Regions from separate parts of the Massilibacterium senegalense genome, predicted to be linked through region 3. Evidence: riboswitches for the same ligand, from Rfam matches in the RefSeq annotation. Region 3 holds a riboswitch; each other region holds the start of a gene.

Region 1 (7,151 bases), 700 kb from region 3:
TCTTTAAATTTTCTAGACCCAATCACATTTGTTCTTTCCCCAACAAATAACGGTCTCATAGAAGAATCATACACTAATGGCTCAATCCCAGAAACTGCATGTGGATGAAGTGTTTTCACTTGATGTGGTTGATAACGACTCATTGCTTCTCGAACAACGCGAATATGAGCAGGTGTCGTTCCGCAACATCCTCCCACGACATTGATCCATCCTTTTTCTGCAAATCCTTCTAATTTTTTCGCAAATGATTCTGGTGATTCGTGATAATGCCCTTCTTCATCTGGTAGCCCTGCATTCGGATAGACACTAATTCTTGTATCTGCTAATTCCGATAAAGAACGAATATGGTCACGCATAAATTCTGGACCTGTTGCACAGTTTAATCCAACTACGATTGGTTTCATGTGTTCTAATGATAAATAAAATGCTTCGATATTTTGACCAGCTAACGTTGTTCCCATCGGTTCAATCGTTCCTGATACCATAATTGGTAAAATGACATTCATATTCTGGAATGCTCGATCGATACCTAAATAAGCGGCTTTCACATTTCGCATATCTTGGCTAGTTTCAAGTAGCAATAAATCAACGCCACCCTCAATTAAACCTTCTACTTGCTCTTGATAAGTATCTATTAATTTCTCGAATGTTACTCCGCCTGTCACCGAAAGTGATTTGGTTGTAGGCCCCATCGCTCCAGCAACAAACCTTGGCCACTCCTCTGTTGAAAAATCCGTTGCTGCTTTTTTCGCAAGTTGCGCAGCTTTTACATTTATTTCTTTCGCTAAATGACTTAAATTATAATCACTTAAAACTAATGAAGTAGCTCCAAATGTATTCGTTTCAATAATATCTGCACCAGCTTCTAAATATTCTCGATGAATATGATCAATAACTTCTGGCTTCGTTAAGATTAAATATTCATTACATCCTTCATATTCCTCTCCCCCAAAATCTTCAGCCGTTAAATTAGCAGCTTGAATCATCGTTCCCATAGCCCCGTCCAGTACGAGAATTCGTTCATTTAGTTGTTTTTCTAATAAAGATACTCCCAATTGTTCTACGTCCTTTCTTGTTTGAAATTAAATCGATGCTAGTTTCTTACGGTCTTTTGCCTGAATAAACTGAGCAAGTTCAACTGTTAAATCATATCGATTAAATGGTGTAATTAAATAAATACCGTTAAAATACTCCAATGCTACATCTAAAAGTGATTTACTAATAGCTAAACTTTCTTTCGTTGCTTCTTCTTTTGTTTGACAACGTTTCATTGTCGTTAAAATATCTTCTGTTAACCGAATCCCTGGTACTTCATTGTGTAAAAATTCTGCATTTCGCGCACCAGTAAATGGCATAATCCCTAAATAAATAGGCGTTTGCAAATGTTTCGTTGCTTCATACACTTCGATAATTCTTTCTTCCGAATAAACTGGTTGTGTCATAAAAAAGTCTGCACCAGCTTCTATTTTTTTCTCCATCCGTTGCACTGCTTTTTCTACGTACTTCACATTCGGATTAAAAGCAGCTCCGACCGAAAAATCCGTTTTCCCTTCTAATGACTGACCAGAAAACGATAATCCTTCGTTTAGTTGTTTAATAAAACGGATCAATTCAAATGATGACAGATCATATACACCAGTTGCGCCTGGAAAATCACCTACTTTTGCAGGATCACCTGTAATGGCTAATATATCTCGAATCCCTAATGCATGTAGCCCTAATAAATGCGATTGTAATCCGATTAAATTACGATCGCGACAAGTGAGATGAACTAATGAGCGTATTTGATATTGCTGTTTTAAAATGGACGCCATCGCCATATTCGAAATTCTTGGGGTTGCTAATGAGTTGTCAGCCATTGTGATTGCTTCTACTCCCGCTTGATGCAATGCTTTTGCCCCTTCGATAAAAGGTTCCATGTTCACGTTCTTTGGTGTATCTAATTCCACAATGATGGATCGTTTCGTTTTTACAACCTCTTGAAGCGGAGCATCGCTACGTTTCCTCGTAACAGAAAGCGTTGCTGGCGTTGCTTTCGTTTCCTGGAATGATTTTTCTGAAATCGGCTTTAATTCCCGAACTGCTTCTGCCATATAGCGAATATGTTCTGGTGTCGTTCCGCAACATCCACCGATTAAACGAACGCCTTCTTTCACAAATTCTGTTGCCATTTCGCCAAAATATTTTGGATTTTCTGAATATGAGAATTTTCCGTCAATATATTGCGGTAAACTAGCATTTGGATATGCACTTAAAAAAGCATGATCAAAAATCGGTACTTCTTTAAACGACCGTAACATATGAAGTGGACCTAAACGACAATTTAATCCAACTACATCTGCCCCTAAGTCAATTAACTCTGCAAACGCGTCTTTTACTTTCTTTCCGCCTTGCAACACTCCTACTTCATGAAGAGATAATTGTGCAACAACCGGAAGGTTGGTTAATTTTTTTGCGACTTTCACTGCTATCTTTAATTCTTCTAAATCATAATATGTTTCAAATAAAAAACCATCTATTTGTTCCTGTGCTAACCAATACACTTGTTCTGAAATCATTTTTTCGAGCTCTTCTAATTCGTTATCACGTTTATGAAGAGCACGAATACCACCTACAGTTCCAAGAACAAACACTTCGTCTTTTGCCGCTTGACGAGCGATTCTAGCACCTGCTTGATTGATTTGTTTTGTTAACGCTTCGAGCCCATATCGTTGTAATTTTTCTGCATTGGCTGCGTATGTGTTTGTTTGGATAACTTGAGCACCTGCTTCAATATAGGCACGATGAATATTGTATATTTCTTCACTATGCGTTAAATTCATTTCTTCATAAGAACGATCTACCCCATGGGAATATAGCATCGTTCCCATTGCCCCGTCCGCAATTAAAATATCATTTTGTAATTTTTTTAACAACTCCATCTACTCACACCCTACTCTTTATTCTCCACACAAAAAAACCCTTCCTCTAGAAAGAAGAAGGGAAAATTCACATGACCTTCTTCTTATCTAGCTGGAATTAGCACCTTTACCTACTAGTAGGTCGGTTGCTGAGACGTCTTTGGGCCAGTCCCTCAGTCTCTCTTGATAAGAAGTTTAAACGAGCTATCCTATTAAACTTGTAATTAACAATACTATAACTGTGTGAAAAATTCAATCCTTTTTCATACAGAAAGTTTTTCTGTATGTTTTAACGCCATTTGTTCTTCGTTTATAAGTCGTACTTTATATAATACTAGCCACCATAATCCAAGCATAAATGGAACGATAAAATAAAGATAATGGTCAAACTTTAAGAATACATAATCAAACATACCATGCAACATAATTGGAAGTAAAAAGGATAAAGATAAAAGAATCTTTTTCTTTTTTCCTGTTTGAAATTTACCTTTTCCGACATAATACCCCATCACCGCACCAAATAACGCATGACCAGATACTGGTAAAAGCGCCCGCATAAAGGCAAAATCAATTCCATATACAAATAAATATAAAATATTTTCAATCGTAGCAAAACCTAATGATACACTTACTGCATACACAATTCCATCGAAAGGTTCGTTAAACTCTCCATTCTTATACACACCATACATTAAAACAAACCACTTCACACATTCCTCTAGGAAACCAGCTTGAAGAAATGCTTGTTGCCAATCACGAATAAATAGACCTTCTTGTATAAAAATATATTGCATAAACATAACAGGGAAAGTTAATAAACACCCAAACAAAAACATCCGAATAACAAGTGAAATCGGTTCGACGTATTTATCGCGCAAATAAAAATAACTAAGTAACGCAAACCCAGGAGCGATTCCTGCTGTAATAATCGTAATCATTTGTTCCCTCACTTTTATTATTTTATAACGATTTCTTCTGTTTCAAGTATATTAGCTTCATCAATTATAGCTAAAAAGAACAAAACTGAATGTTGATTCATCTTTCGTTGTTTGCTACTCTATCCTTCCAAAATAATCTTTCACCATTTTACTAGCTAGGCAGCACCTTAAAGAGCGAACAAAAGGAAATTAGCAAAATGAATATCCTTCCTTTTTCTTTCATTATAGCTTCTTTATGATGACATTTATTCTTTTATTTTAACAGATTATAGCTTCCTTTTTATGTTTTACACAAAATTTATTGGAAAACAAAAAAATCCTTGCCCATCTTTTAAAAAGGGCAAGGAACTTTTACACGTATTTTTTATTTAACACTCTTTTTCCATTATTTTGTTTGCAATCAGACCTCCGTGAAATCGGCCATTTTCAATAAAAATTTCATTTGCTTCATTACCTGCAGCAATAACACCCGCAATAAATAGATTTTCCACATTTGTTTCCATTGTTTCAGGATTAAAATGAGGTCTTCCAGTCTCTTGATTTTCGATTACTCCCATACTTTGAATAAAAGAATGATCAGGATGATAACCTGTCATCGCAAACACATAATCATTTTCAATAACAACTTCTTCGCCATTCTTTACATAGACAACTTCATGATCACGAATTTCTTTTATTGTTGCGTTAAACTCCATTTTTACTAATTCATTTCGAACGAGCGACTCAAATTCTGGTAATACCCATGGTTTAATACTCGAAGAATATTCACATCCTCTATAGACAACGGTTACACGGGCACCTGCTTTTTCAAGTTCTAACGCCGCATCAATCGCTGAGTTTTTCCCACCAATGACAACTACATCTTTATCGAAGTATGGATGCGCTTCTTTAAAATAATGAAATACTTTCTTTTTCTCTTCCCCTGGAACATTCATATAATTTGGGCTATCATAATATCCAGTTGCAATTACAACATACTCCGTATTATATCGTTCTTTTGTTCCATCTTGTTTTATCGTATACACATGGAATGAACCATCCACTTGCTTTTCTACTTTTTCAACCCGTTCATATGCATTCACACGAACTTCTTTTAATTTCACGACTTCTCGATAATACGCCAATGCTTGATTGCGCTTCGGTTTCCGTCCTTCAATGATAAATGGAACATCCCCAATCGCCAATTTTTCACTCGTGCTAAAGAATGTTTGATGCGTTGGATAACGGTAAATAGAATGTACCACATTTCCTTTTTCTATCACAAGCGGATTTTTACCTATTTTTTGAAGTTCGATTGCCGCTGATAATCCACACGGACCTCCACCAACAATAAGCGCATCTTCTTTTTTCATTGCAAAACATCTCCTAATAAATGATCTTTTCTACTTCAATGATAAGCTACATTCCTGCAACAAATAGGAATGAACACTCATACCGTTCAAACATATATGCATAGTTAATGATAGCAAAAAAACAAGAAATCTTCCATCAGTGAAGGGTTTGCTATTCTTCATTAAAGCATAGATGAACTGGTTTCACTATTATACAAGAGGCGAAGAGTGCTCGATTAACGACGGAGCTAAACTAGGAAGTGTAATCCCCACTCCGCTGTTTTCTAGTGCTACCTTACCTTTTTGAAGAGGGGATTCTTCCTATCCATTTATGAGAGATACATATACATTCCCTTATTTTTTTAATGACAACAGAAGGAATTGTTCAATCATGGCTTCATAACTTAAACCAATTACTTTGGCTGCATCTGGAAACAGACTAGTTGCAGTCATTCCTGGGAGCGTATTCACTTCTAAAATAACAAATTCCCCATTATCTTGTAACAAAAAGTCTACTCGTGAATACACTTCGCATCCTAATGCTTGGTGCGCTAAAATTGCTTGTTGTTTAATTTTTTTACTTAATTCTTCGTCTATAGGTGCTGGTACAATATGTTCACTCATACCCGGAGCATACTTTGCTTCATAATCGTATAATTGATTTTTCGAAATAATTTCAATGATTGGCAAAGTCATTTCTTTTTTATATTCTCCCATTACTGCAACGGTAAGTTCTCTTCCTTTAATAAATTCTTCTAGCAGAACTTCTTCATCGTGTTCAAACGCTTTCTCTATCCCGTTTAACAATGTCTCCTCATCACCCGCAATCGTTAACCCAATGGTTGATCCTTCATGATTAGGTTTTACTACGATTGGAAATGAAAATGGCACGTCAAATGCCTCTGCATCAAATGTTTTTTTTGTTACTAAACAATCCTTTGCTACTCTAATGCCTGCTTTTTTGAAAAAAACTTTTGCCCGTTGTTTATCCATGGCTAATGCACTTGCCAAAACATTCGAACCAACATATTTTAATCCAAGCATATCTAGTAAACTTTGCACTCGTCCATCTTCGCCAAAACGTCCATGTAACCCGATAAATACGATATCCACATCTTGGTTTTTTAACTGAATTACTTCTTCTAAGCGGGCTGGATGAAAATCTATTCCAATCACTTCATGTCCCTTTTTCTTTAACGCATTCATAATTCCTTTTCCTGAGTTAATGGATACTTCCCGTTCATTGGAAATCCCACCATATAAAACTGCAACTTTCATCAAAAAAACTCCTTTCACATTATATAAAAAATCTTCCATTAAAGGAGGCTTTTATTTTTCTCCACTCTCACGTGTTAAAGATGGAAAATGGGAGTGTTATTTTCTTTTCATGAAAAGAAAAACCTCCAGCTTTCTTCTATTTATCTAGTTCATCGCTTCTTTATTCGTAAAAAACTACTATCATCATACCATGTTTTTTTAAGATGCAAAGAACTTGTTCTGAAATTTGTGCAAAACAACTTTTCTACGGTATACTAATTATATTCAAATTATGATGTGAGGATGAAGGCATGATGAAAACTGTATTTTTTTCTTTTGCTCACCCCGATGATGAAACTTTTACAACAGGTGGTGTAATTACTCGGTATGCAAAGAAAAACAATGTAAAGACAATTGTCTATTCTGCTACCCATGGGGATGCGGGGAAATGTGGAAATCCACCAATTTGTACGAAAGAAGAACTGGCAAATGTACGAAAAAAAGAATTAGAACAAGCTACTTCTATTTTAGGGGTGGATGAATTAATTGTAGATACATTTAAAGACGGAACATTGCTAGACTTAGAAGAAAACATTCTATACGAACGAGTACGAGAATTGCTACTAGAGTATAAACCAGAAATTATCGTCACATTTCCACCGCATGGCATTTCTGGTCATCGTGATCATACCGCTATTCAGGAAGCTACGTTAAAAGCGATGATA
Region 2 (7,151 bases), on a different contig from region 3:
TTCGTTTTATGTACCAGCAGGAAAGTTAATGGGGATTGTAGGGCCGAATGGTGCTGGAAAATCTACACTTATTAAATCGATTCTTGAGTTTATGCCAAAAGTGTCCGGAACAATTAAAATTTTGGATCAGTCCTATTCACCAAAAAATAAAAAAGTAGGTTATGTTCCACAACGTGGTTCAGTTGATTGGGATTTCCCAACGAGCGCTTTGGATGTTGTCTTGATGGGGCGTTACGGCCATGTTGGTTGGTTTCATCGTCCGTCTAAATTAGATAAAGAAAAAGCAATGAGATGTTTGGAAAAAGTGGGGATGAGTGTATATGCAAATCGACAAATTAGTCAATTGTCAGGGGGACAACAACAACGAATTTTTCTTGCTCGTGCTCTGGCTCAAGAAGCAGATGTGTATTTTATGGATGAACCATTTGTGGGAGTTGATGCAGCTACTGAAAAAGCAATTATTGCCCTCTTAAATGAATTAAAAGAAGAAGGGAAAACAGTATTAGTTGTGCATCATGATTTACAAACAGTTCCAGAATACTTTGATTGGACATTACTTTTAAATCGAATGGTCATTGGATTTGGTCCAACAAAAGATGTGTTTACATTGGAACATTTACAACAAACATACGGTGGACAGCTTACTTTTTTACAAAATAAACAGGCGATTGTACAGTCATGAGGGGGGAGAGGAAATAGTGTTATTAGATGCTAATACACAATGGGTTTTAATAAGTACGCTTCTTCTTGGTATTGCGAGTGGAGTTTTAGGGAGCTTTGCTTACTTAAGAAAGCAAAGTTTAATTGGTGATGCGGTTGCTCATGCTTCCTTACCCGGTATTGCATTAGCCTTTTTATTGATTGGTGAAAAAAATCTTTTATTTTTAATAATTGGGGCTACCGTAACAGGATTGCTTGCTACTTATTTGATTCAAAAAATTACACTGTATTCTCGGTTAAAAGAAGATACAGCTATTGCTCTAATATTATCTGTGTTTTTTGGAATGGGTATTTTACTTTTAACAAAAATAGCCCAAACTCCTTCTGGAAATAAAAGTGGATTAGATAGTTTTATTTTTGGAAAGGCAGCATCTTTAGTCGGTACTGATGTTATTGTGATGACATCAACTGCTTTTAGTATTGTAGTGGTTACATTACTTTTATTTAAGGAATTGAAAGTAGCAACATTTGATCCTGCGTTTGCAAAAGGAATTGGATTACCAGTTGGTTTTTTAAACTTTTTATTTCTATCGCTTCTCGTTTTAACAGTTGTTGTCGGTATTCAAGCAGTTGGTGTGATTTTAATGGCAGCTTTACTTATTACGCCAGCACTCGCTGCAAGATATTGGACTGATTCATTAGAAATAATGGTATCCATTTCGGGAGCAATAGGTGCTGTATCTGGTGTCATGGGGACATTGATTAGTACATTACGCACGGGGCTTCCAACTGGACCTTTTATTGTTTTAACTGCAACTACTCTATTTGTTATTTCGATGTTATTTGCTCCGAAACGGGGTTTAATTGCCAAAAGAGTGCGGAGACAAGAAAATGATAAACGTTTATTAAAAGAATCATTGCTTGTTTTTTTGTATAGTTTGTCAAGGGAACAAGTATCAGCTCTTTCTTATCAAGATGCTTCGTCTTCATTTTATATGAAAGGGAAGGCATTTAATAAATTAGTAGCGTTATTAGAAGAAGAACAATGGATTGTTACTACGTTGGATATGATAATGCTAACAGAAGAAGGGAAACAAACAGCAGAAAAATTAAAAATTATCCAAACGTTAGAGCAACTTCAAGAAATGTATCCGAACGAGTTCATGAAAGTAGAAAGTAGAGAACAATTAATCGAAAAAAATTTTCAGTCGTTACAACAAATGGTAAAAAAGGTGAAAGCGTCTTACCCTTTTATGAAGGCAGAATAAATAAAAGAAAGGAGGAGTGTCCTTGAGTTATGAAGGTTGGATTATTGCAACAGGTATTTTAGTTGGCGTGACTTGTGGAATAGTCGGTAGCTTTTTAATTTTACGTCAAATTGCTATGTTATCGGATGCGATTAGTCATACTGTTTTATTAGGAATTGTGTTAGCTTTTCTCATTAGTCAAAGTGTGAATGGCATGTATATGTTGATTGGTGCAGTTATTGTTGGATTACTGACCGCCTTTTTAGTTCAGCTACTTCATCAACTTGGAACGATGCAAGATGCGGCAATAGGTGTCGTATTTACAACTTTGTTTGCAATTGGTGTTATCTTATTATCGCTGTTTGTTGAAAATGTTCATTTAGATGTAGAGCATGCATTAATGGGGGAAATTACATTTGTTCCTTGGGATACCATCCAAGTTCCCTTTTTAGGAGATGTTCCCCAAGCTGTTGTTTTGCTCAGTAGTGTTCTTTTTATAGATTTACTAATAATTTTTTGTTTTTATAAAGAATTTAAGATTACATCCTTTGATCCAAATATGGCAGTAGCAATTGGAATTCCACTCATGTTTATTCATTACTTATTAATGGGTATGGTATCCATTACGACCGTTGCTGCTTTTGATAGCGTTGGTTCTATACTAGTAGTTGCTATGTTAATCGCTCCAGGAGCTACTGCTTATTTATTAACAGATAAATTGTCCGTTATGTTAGTTTTTAGTGCTTGTATTGGAACGATTGATGCTTTATTAGGATACTATGTTGCTAGTTATTTCGATGTTTCGATTTCTGGAGCCATGGCATCTATGGCAGGCTTTATCTTTTTACTTGCATGGCTATTTTCTCCAAAGTATGGTTTAGTTTCGAAAAAGATAGCACATCTTTTTTTATCAAAAAATTAGTGGACGTTGAACCCTCTTTAACAGGTAGTAAGACCCCAATAGTATTGAAACATAACGAAGCGGGGAATTAAGTTGCCGTAATAAGACGCCTAGTTGCAGACGCAAAGAGCACGCTTTTTTACTAGGAGCCTTATTGCTTTTTCGTTGAACAAACTCCTATTGCTTTCGAGATAATAAAAGATAGATAAGTGCATTAAACATTGTTAGGAGAAGGATGAAAGCCTCTACTGATAGAAGATTTCTTTATCGTAAATTTTACTTGACGTTTTTAATATTAACAAATATGATAAGAATAGATTGAATTAAAAAAACAGAATAATCAGTATTATCTTATCAAGAGTAGGTGGAGGGAATTGGCCCAATGAAACCCGGCAACCAATCGTTATTGCAAGATACGGTGCTAAATCCAACAGAAATTACATTCTGGGAGATAAGAGAGACACTCGTCCTTTATCTCTTTCATACATGATGAAAGAGATTTTTTTGTTTATTACGAAGGGAGTTGTAACAATGAGAATAGAAAGTGTGTTAGCGCAAATTGGTTCAACGATTGATAAACGTACAGGGGCAATTAGTTATCCTATTTATAATTCCACTGCATATAGACATCCCGCTTTAGGCGAAAGTACTGGATTTGATTATGCTCGTACAAAAAATCCAACGCGCTCTGTATTAGAAGAGGCGATTAAACAATTAGAAAAAGGAGATGCAGGTTTTGCCTGTAGTACCGGTATGGCAGCTATTCAACTTGTATTCTCTCTTTTTAGTCAAGGAGATCATTTAATTCTATCAGTTGATTTATATGGCGGCACATACCGGATTATGGAACAGGTAATGTCCCGTTTTGGAATTACTGCGACATATGTAGATACGAATGATATAGAAGCATTAGAACGAGCACAAACAGGACAGACAAAAGCTATTTTTATCGAAACGCCAACCAATCCACTTATGATGATTACGGATTTGGAAAAGGTGAGCAGTTGGGCGAAACAGCGTCAACTTCTTACAATTGTAGATAATACGTTGCTAACATCATTTTTCCAGCGACCGATAGAACATGGTATTGATATTGTGGTCCATAGTGCCACAAAATATTTAGGTGGTCATAATGACGTATTAGCAGGCTTAATTGTAACAAAAGGAAAAGAACTTTCAGAAAAAATGGAATTTTTACAAAATACAATTGGCTGCGTGTTAGGTGCGCAAGATGCTTGGTTATTGATGAGAGGGATGAAAACTTTAGCATTACGGATGGAACGACATGAAGAAAATGCTACAAAACTAGCGAAATATTTAAAGGTACATCCTTTAGTGAAAAACGTTTATTATCCTGCAATCGAAACACACCCAAGGTATCATACTCATCATAAACAATCTTCTGGAAATACAGGGATCTTTTCATTTGAAGTAGTGGATGTAGCATTAGTTGAACCAATTTTACGACATGTTCAATTGATTTCTTTTGCAGAAAGCCTAGGTGGAGTAGAGACGTTATTAACGTATCCTGCGATTCAAACGCATGCCGATATTCCAGAGGAAATTAGACAGGAAGTTGGTGTTAGTGATACGTTATTACGTATTTCTGTCGGAATTGAACATATAGATGATTTAATTCAAGATTTGGACCAAGCGTTAAAAGAGGCAGAATTTGAATGGAAAGTGAAGGTAACGATAAATGAAAAATAAACAACGATTCGAAACGAAAAATATTCATTATGAAGGTGCGATTGACGAACGAACAGGCGCATCTAGTACGCCGATTATTCAAGCATCGACATTTCACCAAACAGATGTATTAAATGGACAAGAATTTGATTATACTCGATCCGGAAATCCGACAAGAAAAGCATTAGAAGCGTATATTGCGCAATTGGAAAGTGGAAACTATGGGTATGCATTTGCTTCTGGAATGGCGGCCATTTCTAGTGCATTGATGATTTTATCTAGTGGCGATCATATCGTTTGTACAGAAGACGTGTACGGAGGGACGTATCGTTTATTAACGACCATTTTACCGAGAATGAATATTGAAACAACCTTTGTGGACATGACTGATATAGAAGTGATAAAAGCAGCAATTCAACCGAATACAAAAGTGATTTACATGGAAACTCCATCTAACCCTACCTTAAAAATAACGGATATGAAGGGCGTAGTGGAAGTTGCGAAAGAACGGAATGTTTTAACGATGGTAGACAATACATTTATGACCCCGTATTATCAACGTCCTTTAGAACTTGGTGTCGATGTTGTTTTACATAGCGCTTCTAAATTTTTAGGCGGTCATTCTGATTTAATCGCTGGATTAGCGGTTGTAAATGACAAAGGGCTCGCGAACAAAATCAAACAAATGCAAAATGGATTAGGAAATATGCTCGGTGTACAAGATTCTTGGTTATTAATGCGTGGGATGAAGACATTGTCTGCTCGGATGAGTATTCATGAACAGAATGCTCGAAAATTAGCAAACTGGTTGTCAGGTCATCCAAAAGTACAACACGTCTATTACCCAGGGTTAACTAATCATCCACAACGTACCATTCACGAACAGCAATCTAGTGGATATGGAGCAATTGTGTCGTTTGATGTAGGAAATGAAGAAAAAGCGTTACAAGTAATGAACCAAGTAAAGATTCCGATTGTCGCGGTATCACTTGGTGCAGTGGAGAGTATTTTATCGTACCCAGCAAAAATGTCTCATGCAGCAATGCCAAAAAAAGTACGTCATTCTCGTGGTATAGGGGATGGCCTCTTGCGTTATTCGGTCGGAATTGAAAGTGTGGATGATTTAATTCGTGATTTGGATGAAGCGTTACAAACGTTATAACGGCTTTTCCCCTTTACTTTTTTTAGCAAAAATTTTATTCTAAATAAAAGGGTAGAAGTTTTTTGTTCAGAAAGAAGGAATAAGCATGATCTATTTTTTAATCGGTATTGGAGGAATGATTGGTAGTCTTTTGCGATACGGATTAAGTCTGTGGATGACAACGATGTTTCCATCTTCTTTTTTTACTGGAACGATGATTGCAAATAGTGTCGGTTGTTTTTTTTTAGGATGGTTAACGAGCCGAACAATGAAAACAAATCGTTTTTCTCCGCTTTTAACAAAAGCAGTAGGTACAGGGGTTATCGGTTCATTTACGACGTTTTCAACATTTAGTATGGAAACGGTGGAACTATGGATGAATCATGAAGTTCTTCTTGCTTGTTTCTATTGTTTCATTAGTGTGATAACAGGCTTTTTCTTTGTTTTCTTCGGTTGGACGTTAGGTGGAAAAGAGAAGGTGACATTATGATAGAAGTAATAATGGTTGCCATTGGTGGTTTTTTTGGTGCAATGCTTCGGTTTTTTATTAGTCAAAAATGGAATGCAGGAAAACGTAATCTTCCAATCGGGACGCTATTTGTCAATACTGTGGGTTCTTTTTTACTCGGAATAGTGACAGGTTTAGCTGTTTCGAATACGCTGTCTTTATTGCTTGCAACAGGATTTCTTGGCGCATTCACAACGTTTTCTACATTTTATGTAGAATTATTTCAATTACGAAAAGAAAAAAAGTGGCTCTTTTTCTACGGTTTTTTAAGTTACATCTTAGGAATCCTGCTTGCTTTTATTGGCTTTATCATTGGACATTCATTATAAACAACACGTGTAGCAGTAGGTTAGCTACACGTGTTCTACTTTTATAGAAAATAGTTAGAGGCGACGTCAGCGATAGAAGGTGGGAAATGCATATAGATTGCATCTACTAGCTGTTGATTCGTTTGAAAAGGAACGATAGTTTGTTGGCCGTCTATCCATTTTCGTTTTACTCGCTCATTATTAATAGAAATCGTTCCGTTTGAGAGCGTTTGGGTAATCATGAGTTTTGTACGAAACGAAGAGCATTCGTGTGTATGAATACGTGTTTTTATTCTATCCAGTTCACCCCAAGGAACGGTAACAGGATGAAAGGCATACAAAATGGTCCATTGTTTCTCTTCTTGTTTTTGCATGACAATCGTTCCTTGTTCGGTTTGTTCTGATTTTAGACGATACAATCCAAACGGGGAAGTGACACTTGGTCCGTCTAATTGTAACGGTGCTAACGCTAAATTATTACCTGTTCCATTGTCGATGACGTACAGTTTTTCGTCCTTTTTCCATATAATAATCGCGTGGGCATGCGGGACATTCCAAGTACCATCAGATTGTGTTGTACCAATTGCGAGGGTTACTGGAACGTGTAAGTCTTTCAAAATGAGATACATAAAAGCATTGATTTCATAACAAAGACCACCGCGCCGACGAACTAAAAATTTATCGATTAAAAAGTCTT
Region 3 (7,151 bases):
ATAGTGCCGACCATGCTGCTAATTTATTTTCATTAGCAGAACCAGGAAATATTTATACTCGATTAATGAATCCGACAACAAGTGCTTTTGAAGAAAGAATTGCAGCAATGGAAGGTGGCGTCGCAGCTTTAGCTGTTGCAAGTGGTAGTGCAGCGATTACATATGCCATTTTAAATATTGCAGGTGCAGGCGATGAAATTGTGTCATCTGCTAATGTATACGGTGGAACGTTTAATTTATTCCAACATACATTACCGAAGTATGGAGTAAATACAACATTTGTAGATCCAACTGATTTAGAAGCAATCAAGGCAGCGATTACACCAAAAACGAAAGCAATTTATGCAGAAACAGTTGGGAACCCAAGCTTAAACGTATTAGATATTGAAGCAGTGGCAGCTATTGCACATGCAGCAGGTATTCCGTTAATTATTGATAACACATTTGCTTCTCCGTATTTATGTCGCCCAATTGAATTCGGTGCAGACATTGTTGTTCACTCTGCAACAAAATGGATTGGTGGGAACGGAACAGCAATGGGTGGTGTGATTGTCGATGGTGGAACATTCGATTGGCATTCTGATAAATTCCCAGGTTTTACAGAGCCAGACTCAAGCTATAACGGAGTAGTATTTGCAGATTTAGGCGCACCAGCATTTGTAACAAAAATTCGCGTACAATTACTACGGGATACAGGTGCAGCGTTAAGTCCGTTCAATGCGTTTTTATTATCATTAGGTGCAGAAACATTACACGTTCGGATGAAAGAACATGTTGCTAATGCACAAAAACTAGTAGAATATTTAAAAAATCATCCAGCTGTAAGTTGGGTATTGTATCCTGGCAGTGAGGATCATCCTTCTTATGAATTAGCGAAAAAATATTTACCAAAGGGTGCAGGTTCTGTCGTTGTATTTGGTATTAAAGGTGGGCGTGCGGCTGGACGTGAAGTCATTAATAATGTGAACTTATGGTCACACGTTGCCAACGTTGGGGATGTGAAAAGTTTAATTATTCACCCAGCAAGCACAACGCATTCGCAATTATCCGATGAAGAATTAAAAGAAGCTGGTGTAAAAGACGATTTAATTCGTTTATCTGTCGGAATTGAAAATATTGATGACATTGTGAATGATTTAGAACAAGCAATTGAAAAAGCAACAGGATTGAAAAGTCGCGCTTAAGATTGACACCCTAAAGTTATCGTGCTAAAATTTTTCTCATGTTCTTTAACAACATCATATCGCTTATCGTGAGAGGTGGAGGGACTGGCCCTATGAAACCCGGCAACCGGCAAATATCATTTTGACAAGGTGCCAATTCCTGCAAGGCTTATAGCTTTGAAAGATAAGGTTAGTATTGTTTAAAATAGCCTTTCTGTCTTTCCGAGCAGAAAGGCTTTTCTTATAATAGAACTATTGGGAAGAATATTATTTAAGCAAGGATGTGAATAAGCATGATCAAACTTGAGGGGATCAAAAAAATCTTTGCTACAAAAACAAATACGATTCATGCAGTAGATGACATTAACTTAGAAATTTCGAAAGGTGAAATTTTTGGCATCATTGGATATAGTGGTGCAGGAAAAAGTACCCTTATTCGGATGTTAAATATGCTAGAGAAACCAACGAGTGGATCGGTTGTTGTAGCAGGAAAAAATATGGCAAAATTGAGTGGCGGTGAGTTGCGCAAAGCACGGCAAGAAATCGGGATGATTTTTCAACATTTTAATTTACTTTGGTCACGGACGGTAAAAGAAAATATTGAATTTCCATTAGAAATCGCAGGAGTAAAAGCAGAAGAAAGAGAGAAACGAGCATTAGAGCTTATTGAACTAGTAGGATTAAAAGGTCGAGAACATGCGTACCCTTCTCAACTATCTGGTGGACAAAAACAACGGGTAGGTATTGCTCGTGCATTAGCAAACCAACCGAAAGTACTGTTATGTGACGAAGCGACAAGTGCATTAGACCCGAAAACGACAGATGACATTTTAGATTTACTTGTTGATATTAACAAACGTTTCGGCATTACGATTGTATTAATTACACATGAAATGCACGTTATTCGAAAAATTTGTCATCGTGTTGCAGTGATGCAAGCTGGTAAAATTGTCGAAGTTGGCAACGTGTTAGATGTTTTTCAACATCCAGAACAAGCTATTACCAAAGATTTTGTTAATCAAGAAGTACAAAGTGACGAACAAAAAATGACGATAGATGAACTGCAAATAAAATATCCAAATCAATATATTTACAAACTATTATTTTTAGGAAATGCTGTCGAACAACCAATCATGAATGATTTAATTCGTCAGTTTGATATAAGTGTAAACATTTTACAAGGAGAAATTGCCCGCACACAAACAGGTGCATACGGTAGTCTTTACGTACAAATGGATGGTCAAAAAGAAATCGTCCAACAAGCAGTTCAATTTTTGCAAAATCATCAAGTAGAAGTGGAGGTGGTGAACAATGTTAACTAAATTGTTACCGAACTTCACTGATATGGTCTGGGAGAAAATGTGGCAAGCGACAGGTGAAACATTGTATATGACGTTTATTTCCGTCATTGCGACGTTCTTTTTCGGTATTATATTAGGACTATTACTTTATTTAACAGCCAAAGGGAACATGTGGGGAAATCGTGTGATAAACGGAATTGTTTCTGCATTTGTCAATGTGTTTCGGTCTATTCCGTTTATCATTTTAATTATTTTATTATTACCGATCACGACTGCTATTTTAAAAACGATGCTCGGAGCAAACGCGGCACTACCAGCGTTAATTTTAGGAGCGGCTCCATTTTACGCAAGAATGGTGGAAATTGCATTGCGTGAAATTAACAAAGGAGTAATCGAAGCTGCGCAGTCGATGGGAGCATCGAATGGTCAAATTATTTTTAAAGTATTGCTTCCAGAAGCAATGCCAGCACTTGTTTCCGGAATTACGGTAACGGCTATCGCACTTGTTGGATACACGGCAATGGCTGGTGTGATTGGAGCAGGTGGTTTAGGAAACTTAGCCTTTATGGAAGGATTCCAGCGTAATCATATGGACGTGACAGTCGTTAGTACGATTCTTATTTTAATTATTGTATTTATCTTTCAAGCGATCGGTGACTTCATCACTAATCGTATTGATAAACGATAACCAAGGAGGATAGGAAAATGAAAAAAATACTTTCATTATTATCAATTGCAGTGTTAACGTTTGTTTTAGCGGCATGTTCAGGAAATGCAAAAGAAGATAAAAATAAATTGGTCGTGGGAGCAACAAACGTACCGCATGCGGAAATTTTAGAACAAGCTAAACCGTTATTAGAAAAAGAAGGCATTGAATTAGAAATTGAAACATTCCAAGAATACGTCTTACCGAATAAAGCATTAGCACAAAAAGAATTAGACGCAAACTTCTATCAACATAAACCGTTTTTCGAAAAAAAAATAAAAGAACATGGTTATGAATTTGAAGATGCAGGTGGCGTTCATATCGAACCAATCGGTATTTATTCTAAAGAATACAAAAAGCTTGAAGATGTAAAAGACGGAGCAACGGTTATTTTAAGTAACTCTGTTGCAGACCATGGTCGTGTATTGTTATTACTACAAGAAAAGGGATTAATTACTTTGAAAAAAGGGAAAACAATCGATGCAACGTTTGAAGATATTGCGAAAAACCCGAAAAATTTAACATTTAAATATGATATAAACCCAGAATTATTACCAAAAGTGTATGAAAACAATGAAGGTGATTTAGTCATTATTAATTCAAACTTTGCATTAGATGCTGGATTAAACCCAATGAAAGATGCGATTGAAATTGAAGATGAAAATTCTCCATATGTAAACATCGTAGCAGTGCGTAAAGGTGATACAGACGATGAACGTATTCAAAAATTAATGGAAGTACTTCATTCCAAAGAAATCCAAGATTGGATTATTGAAAAATATAATGGTGCGGTTGTACCAGTAAATAAATAAGTAGATGGAAAAGTTCATTCCTTTTCAGTAAGGAACGAACTTTTTTTGTTACAGAAATGTGACGAATCGCTTCTTAACTGCAAAAAAGCGACAATGCACGTAAAAATCCATGCAATTGTAACGATGAGCGCGTTCGTTTTAAAATTTTTCACTCCTAGAGGATGAGAGGAGTTCTGAAGGATAGTGAAGCTGTTTTTGTTGTGGTATCTGTTCGTGTTATGATGAAATAGACAAATTCAGAAGGGATGGATACCATATTCGAAAATTTAAATTACATTATACCGAGAGTATGGAAAAAGCGATGCATCAAGCACACGGAATGGGTTATGAGGAATATGCACGCTCATTAGACAACGTTATTCAAGTGGAGAAAACACGAGAAAAACATTACTACGAAAGTAAACAAGTTGTAGCAGACGCAATGACATTGCACGCTTAGGAATAAAAAGGCTAGCACTTTTGCTAGTCTTTTTTTATTTCTAAAAAAATATGTACGTTTTCTTTCTATATAAATGAGTGAAAAGATAGGATATCAAAGTGAAAATAAGGTAAACTAAAAAGGGTAGTGATGGAAACATTTTAACGTTCTAATCTTTTTTCGAAGAATTCTTTTTCAAACAATACAATCGAACATGTAAAAAGTACTTCTAACCGTTGGTGGGAGTACTTTTTAAATATTTTTATTTAAAAAGTATCATTATAATGTTTAAGGTTGCTTATCCTACTGTTATATTATAAAATGGTATTGAGAATGAATTGAGAATAAATTTTTTAAAATTATGCAGGTAAGGTATCATTTGAAATACATTGGAGGTAATGTTTATGTCATCACATTTAGTTGTTAAGGATCTTCATGTTTCTATTGAAGGGAAAGAAATCATTAAAGGATTAAACCTTGAAGTAAAAGGCGGAGAAGTGCACGCGATTATGGGTCCAAATGGTACAGGGAAATCAACGCTTTCTTCAGCGATTATGGGACATCCTAAATACGAAGTAACAAGTGGTTCTATCACATTAGATGGAGAAGACGTGTTAGAAATGGAAGTAGACGAACGCGCTCGTGCAGGTTTATTTTTAGCGATGCAATATCCAAGTGAAGTAAGTGGCGTAACAAATTCAGACTTCTTACGTTCTGCTATTAACGCACGTCGTGAAGAAGGAGAAGAAATTTCTTTAATGAAATTTATCCGTCAAATGGACAAACGCATGGACCTTCTTGAAATGGATGAATCATTTGCTCATCGTTATTTAAATGAAGGATTCTCAGGTGGGGAGAAAAAACGGAATGAAATTCTTCAATTAATGATGATTGAACCGAAATTTGCTATTTTAGACGAAATTGACTCTGGTCTAGATATCGACGCATTGAAAGTAGTATCTAAGGGTGTAAACGAAATGCGTAGTGAAAACTTTGGCTGTATTATGATAACCCACTACCAACGTTTATTAAACTACATTAAACCAGATTATGTTCACGTAATGATGAACGGACGAATCGTAAAATCTGGTGGTCCGGAATTAGCAGAAAAATTAGAAGCGCAAGGATACGATTGGGTAAAAGAAGAGCTCGGGTTTGTGGATGAAGTTGCGAACGAAGAAGCGTAAGCGGTAAGGAGTGATGAAAATGGCAGTGGAAGAGAAATTACAATTTGATGAAGCGTATATTCGTCAATTTGCATCCAAACGACAAGAACCGGCTTGGATGGTGGAAAGACGAGTAAAAGCATTAGGTTTAGCTGAAACGGTTCCAATGTTAAAACCAGAAAAAACGAAAATTGATAAATGGAATTTTACCCAATTTAATCATACATCTGAAGTGAAAAATAATGTAACACGTGAAGATTTACCAAAAGAATTAGATGCATTATTGGATGATGAACACGGTGCTTCTAATGTACTTGTTCACCATAACGGTCATCTTGTATATTCGAAATTATCCAATGAGTTAGAAGAACAAGGAGTTATTTTTACAGACATTCAAACAGCTGTAACGAATCACGAAGACCTTGTTAAAAAATATTACATGACAGAAGCAGTAAAAGCGGATGAACACCGTCTTACAGCACTTCATGAAGCATTAATGAATGCAGGTACATTTTTATATGTTCCGAAAAATGTAGAAATTGACGTGCCATTACAAGTGGTTTCCTACATTGATGACGAAAATTACGGTTTCATGAACCATGTATTAGTAGTAGCGGAAACATCTAGTTCTGTAAACATCGTAGAAAACTACATTGCAACTGAACAAGTAAAATCAACAGCGAATATCGTAGTAGAAGCAATTGCACAAGAAAATGCAAAAATCGTTTACGCATCGGTGGATGAGTTTGCAAAAGAGATGGTGACATACGTAAATCGTCGTGGTGTTGCAAAACGAGATGCTCATATTTACTGGGCTCTTGGTCAAATGAACGATGGAAATACGATCTCTGATAATACAACATATCTAGAAGGAGATTCTTCTTTTGCAGATACAAAAACAGTAGCAGTCGGTCGTGGAAGCCAAAAACAAAACTTTGTTTCTCGTGTATACCACATCGGAAAAGGATCAGAAAGTAATATGACCTCCCACGGTGTAATGAAGGATGAAGCAAGTGCGATTTTTAACGGAATTACGAAAATCGAACATGGTGCTTCTAAATCAAATGGGGAACAAACAGAACGTGTGTTAATGTTAAGTGAAAAAGCACGTGGAGATGCAAACCCAATTCTTTTAATCGATGAAGATGATGTAATGGCAGGGCATGCTGCGAGTGTTGGGCGTGTAGATGAGTTGCAGTTATATTATTTAATGAGTCGCGGGATTAAACGCCAAGAGGCAGAACGATTAATTATTCATGGATTCTTAAATCCAGTAGTAAGTGAACTACCTATTGAAGGAGTAAAAAATCGCCTTGTTGACGTAATAGAAAGGAAAGTTCGCTAATGAATGTGAAAGAAATTCGTCAATACTTTCCCATTTTAGATCAAAATGTGAATGATCAGCGTTTAGTATATTTAGATAGCGCAGCAACTTCACAAAAACCAGTGACAGTAATTGAAGCGTTAGATAAATATTATCGTGAATACAATTCTAATGTTCACCGTGGTGTGCATACACTTGGAACGTTAGCAACAGATGCTTATGAAGGTGCACGTGAAAAAGTAAAAAACTTTATTCATGCAA

Evidence for each region. Region 3 has a riboswitch for S-adenosylmethionine ahead of BN1372_RS11350 (methionine ABC transporter ATP-binding protein). Riboswitches for the same ligand answer to the same signal wherever they lie in the genome.
Region 1: another riboswitch for S-adenosylmethionine. It lies ahead of BN1372_RS07875 (bifunctional homocysteine S-methyltransferase/methylenetetrahydrofolate reductase); the one in region 3 lies ahead of BN1372_RS11350 (methionine ABC transporter ATP-binding protein).
Region 2: another riboswitch for S-adenosylmethionine. It lies ahead of BN1372_RS02475 (aminotransferase class I/II-fold pyridoxal phosphate-dependent enzyme); the one in region 3 lies ahead of BN1372_RS11350 (methionine ABC transporter ATP-binding protein).

The regions. Positions count from the first base shown of each region.
Region 1 is NZ_LN831786.1:902,505-909,655, forward strand. Features, by position in the region: gene metH (methionine synthase) at 1-1,055, opposite strand, end outside; gene BN1372_RS07875 (bifunctional homocysteine S-methyltransferase/methylenetetrahydrofolate reductase) at 1,083-2,921, opposite strand; SAM riboswitch class I at 3,002-3,093, opposite strand; gene prsW (glutamic-type intramembrane protease PrsW) at 3,164-3,838, opposite strand; gene BN1372_RS07885 (YpdA family putative bacillithiol disulfide reductase) at 4,207-5,190, opposite strand; gene BN1372_RS07890 (D-alanine--D-alanine ligase) at 5,524-6,447, opposite strand; gene BN1372_RS07895 (PIG-L deacetylase family protein) at 6,741-7,151, shown strand, end outside.
Region 2 is NZ_LN831785.1:339,643-346,793, reverse strand. Features, by position in the region: gene BN1372_RS02490 (metal ABC transporter ATP-binding protein) at 1-682, shown strand, start outside; gene BN1372_RS02485 (metal ABC transporter permease) at 699-1,928, shown strand; gene BN1372_RS02480 (metal ABC transporter permease) at 1,951-2,829, shown strand; SAM riboswitch class I at 3,157-3,266, shown strand; gene BN1372_RS02475 (aminotransferase class I/II-fold pyridoxal phosphate-dependent enzyme) at 3,340-4,518, shown strand; gene BN1372_RS02470 (trans-sulfuration enzyme family protein) at 4,508-5,659, shown strand; gene crcB (fluoride efflux transporter CrcB) at 5,745-6,128, shown strand; gene crcB (fluoride efflux transporter CrcB) at 6,125-6,475, shown strand; gene BN1372_RS02455 (arylamine N-acetyltransferase family protein) at 6,517-7,151, opposite strand, start outside.
Region 3 is NZ_LN831786.1:1,604,301-1,611,451, reverse strand. Features, by position in the region: gene BN1372_RS11355 (O-acetylhomoserine aminocarboxypropyltransferase/cysteine synthase family protein) at 1-1,184, shown strand, start outside; SAM riboswitch class I at 1,245-1,354, shown strand; gene BN1372_RS11350 (methionine ABC transporter ATP-binding protein) at 1,457-2,485, shown strand; gene BN1372_RS11345 (methionine ABC transporter permease) at 2,475-3,152, shown strand; gene BN1372_RS11340 (MetQ/NlpA family ABC transporter substrate-binding protein) at 3,170-3,982, shown strand; gene BN1372_RS15385 (YuzK family famiily protein) at 4,272-4,421, shown strand; gene sufC (Fe-S cluster assembly ATPase SufC) at 4,805-5,587, shown strand; gene sufD (Fe-S cluster assembly protein SufD) at 5,607-6,911, shown strand; gene BN1372_RS11325 (cysteine desulfurase) at 6,911-7,151, shown strand, end outside.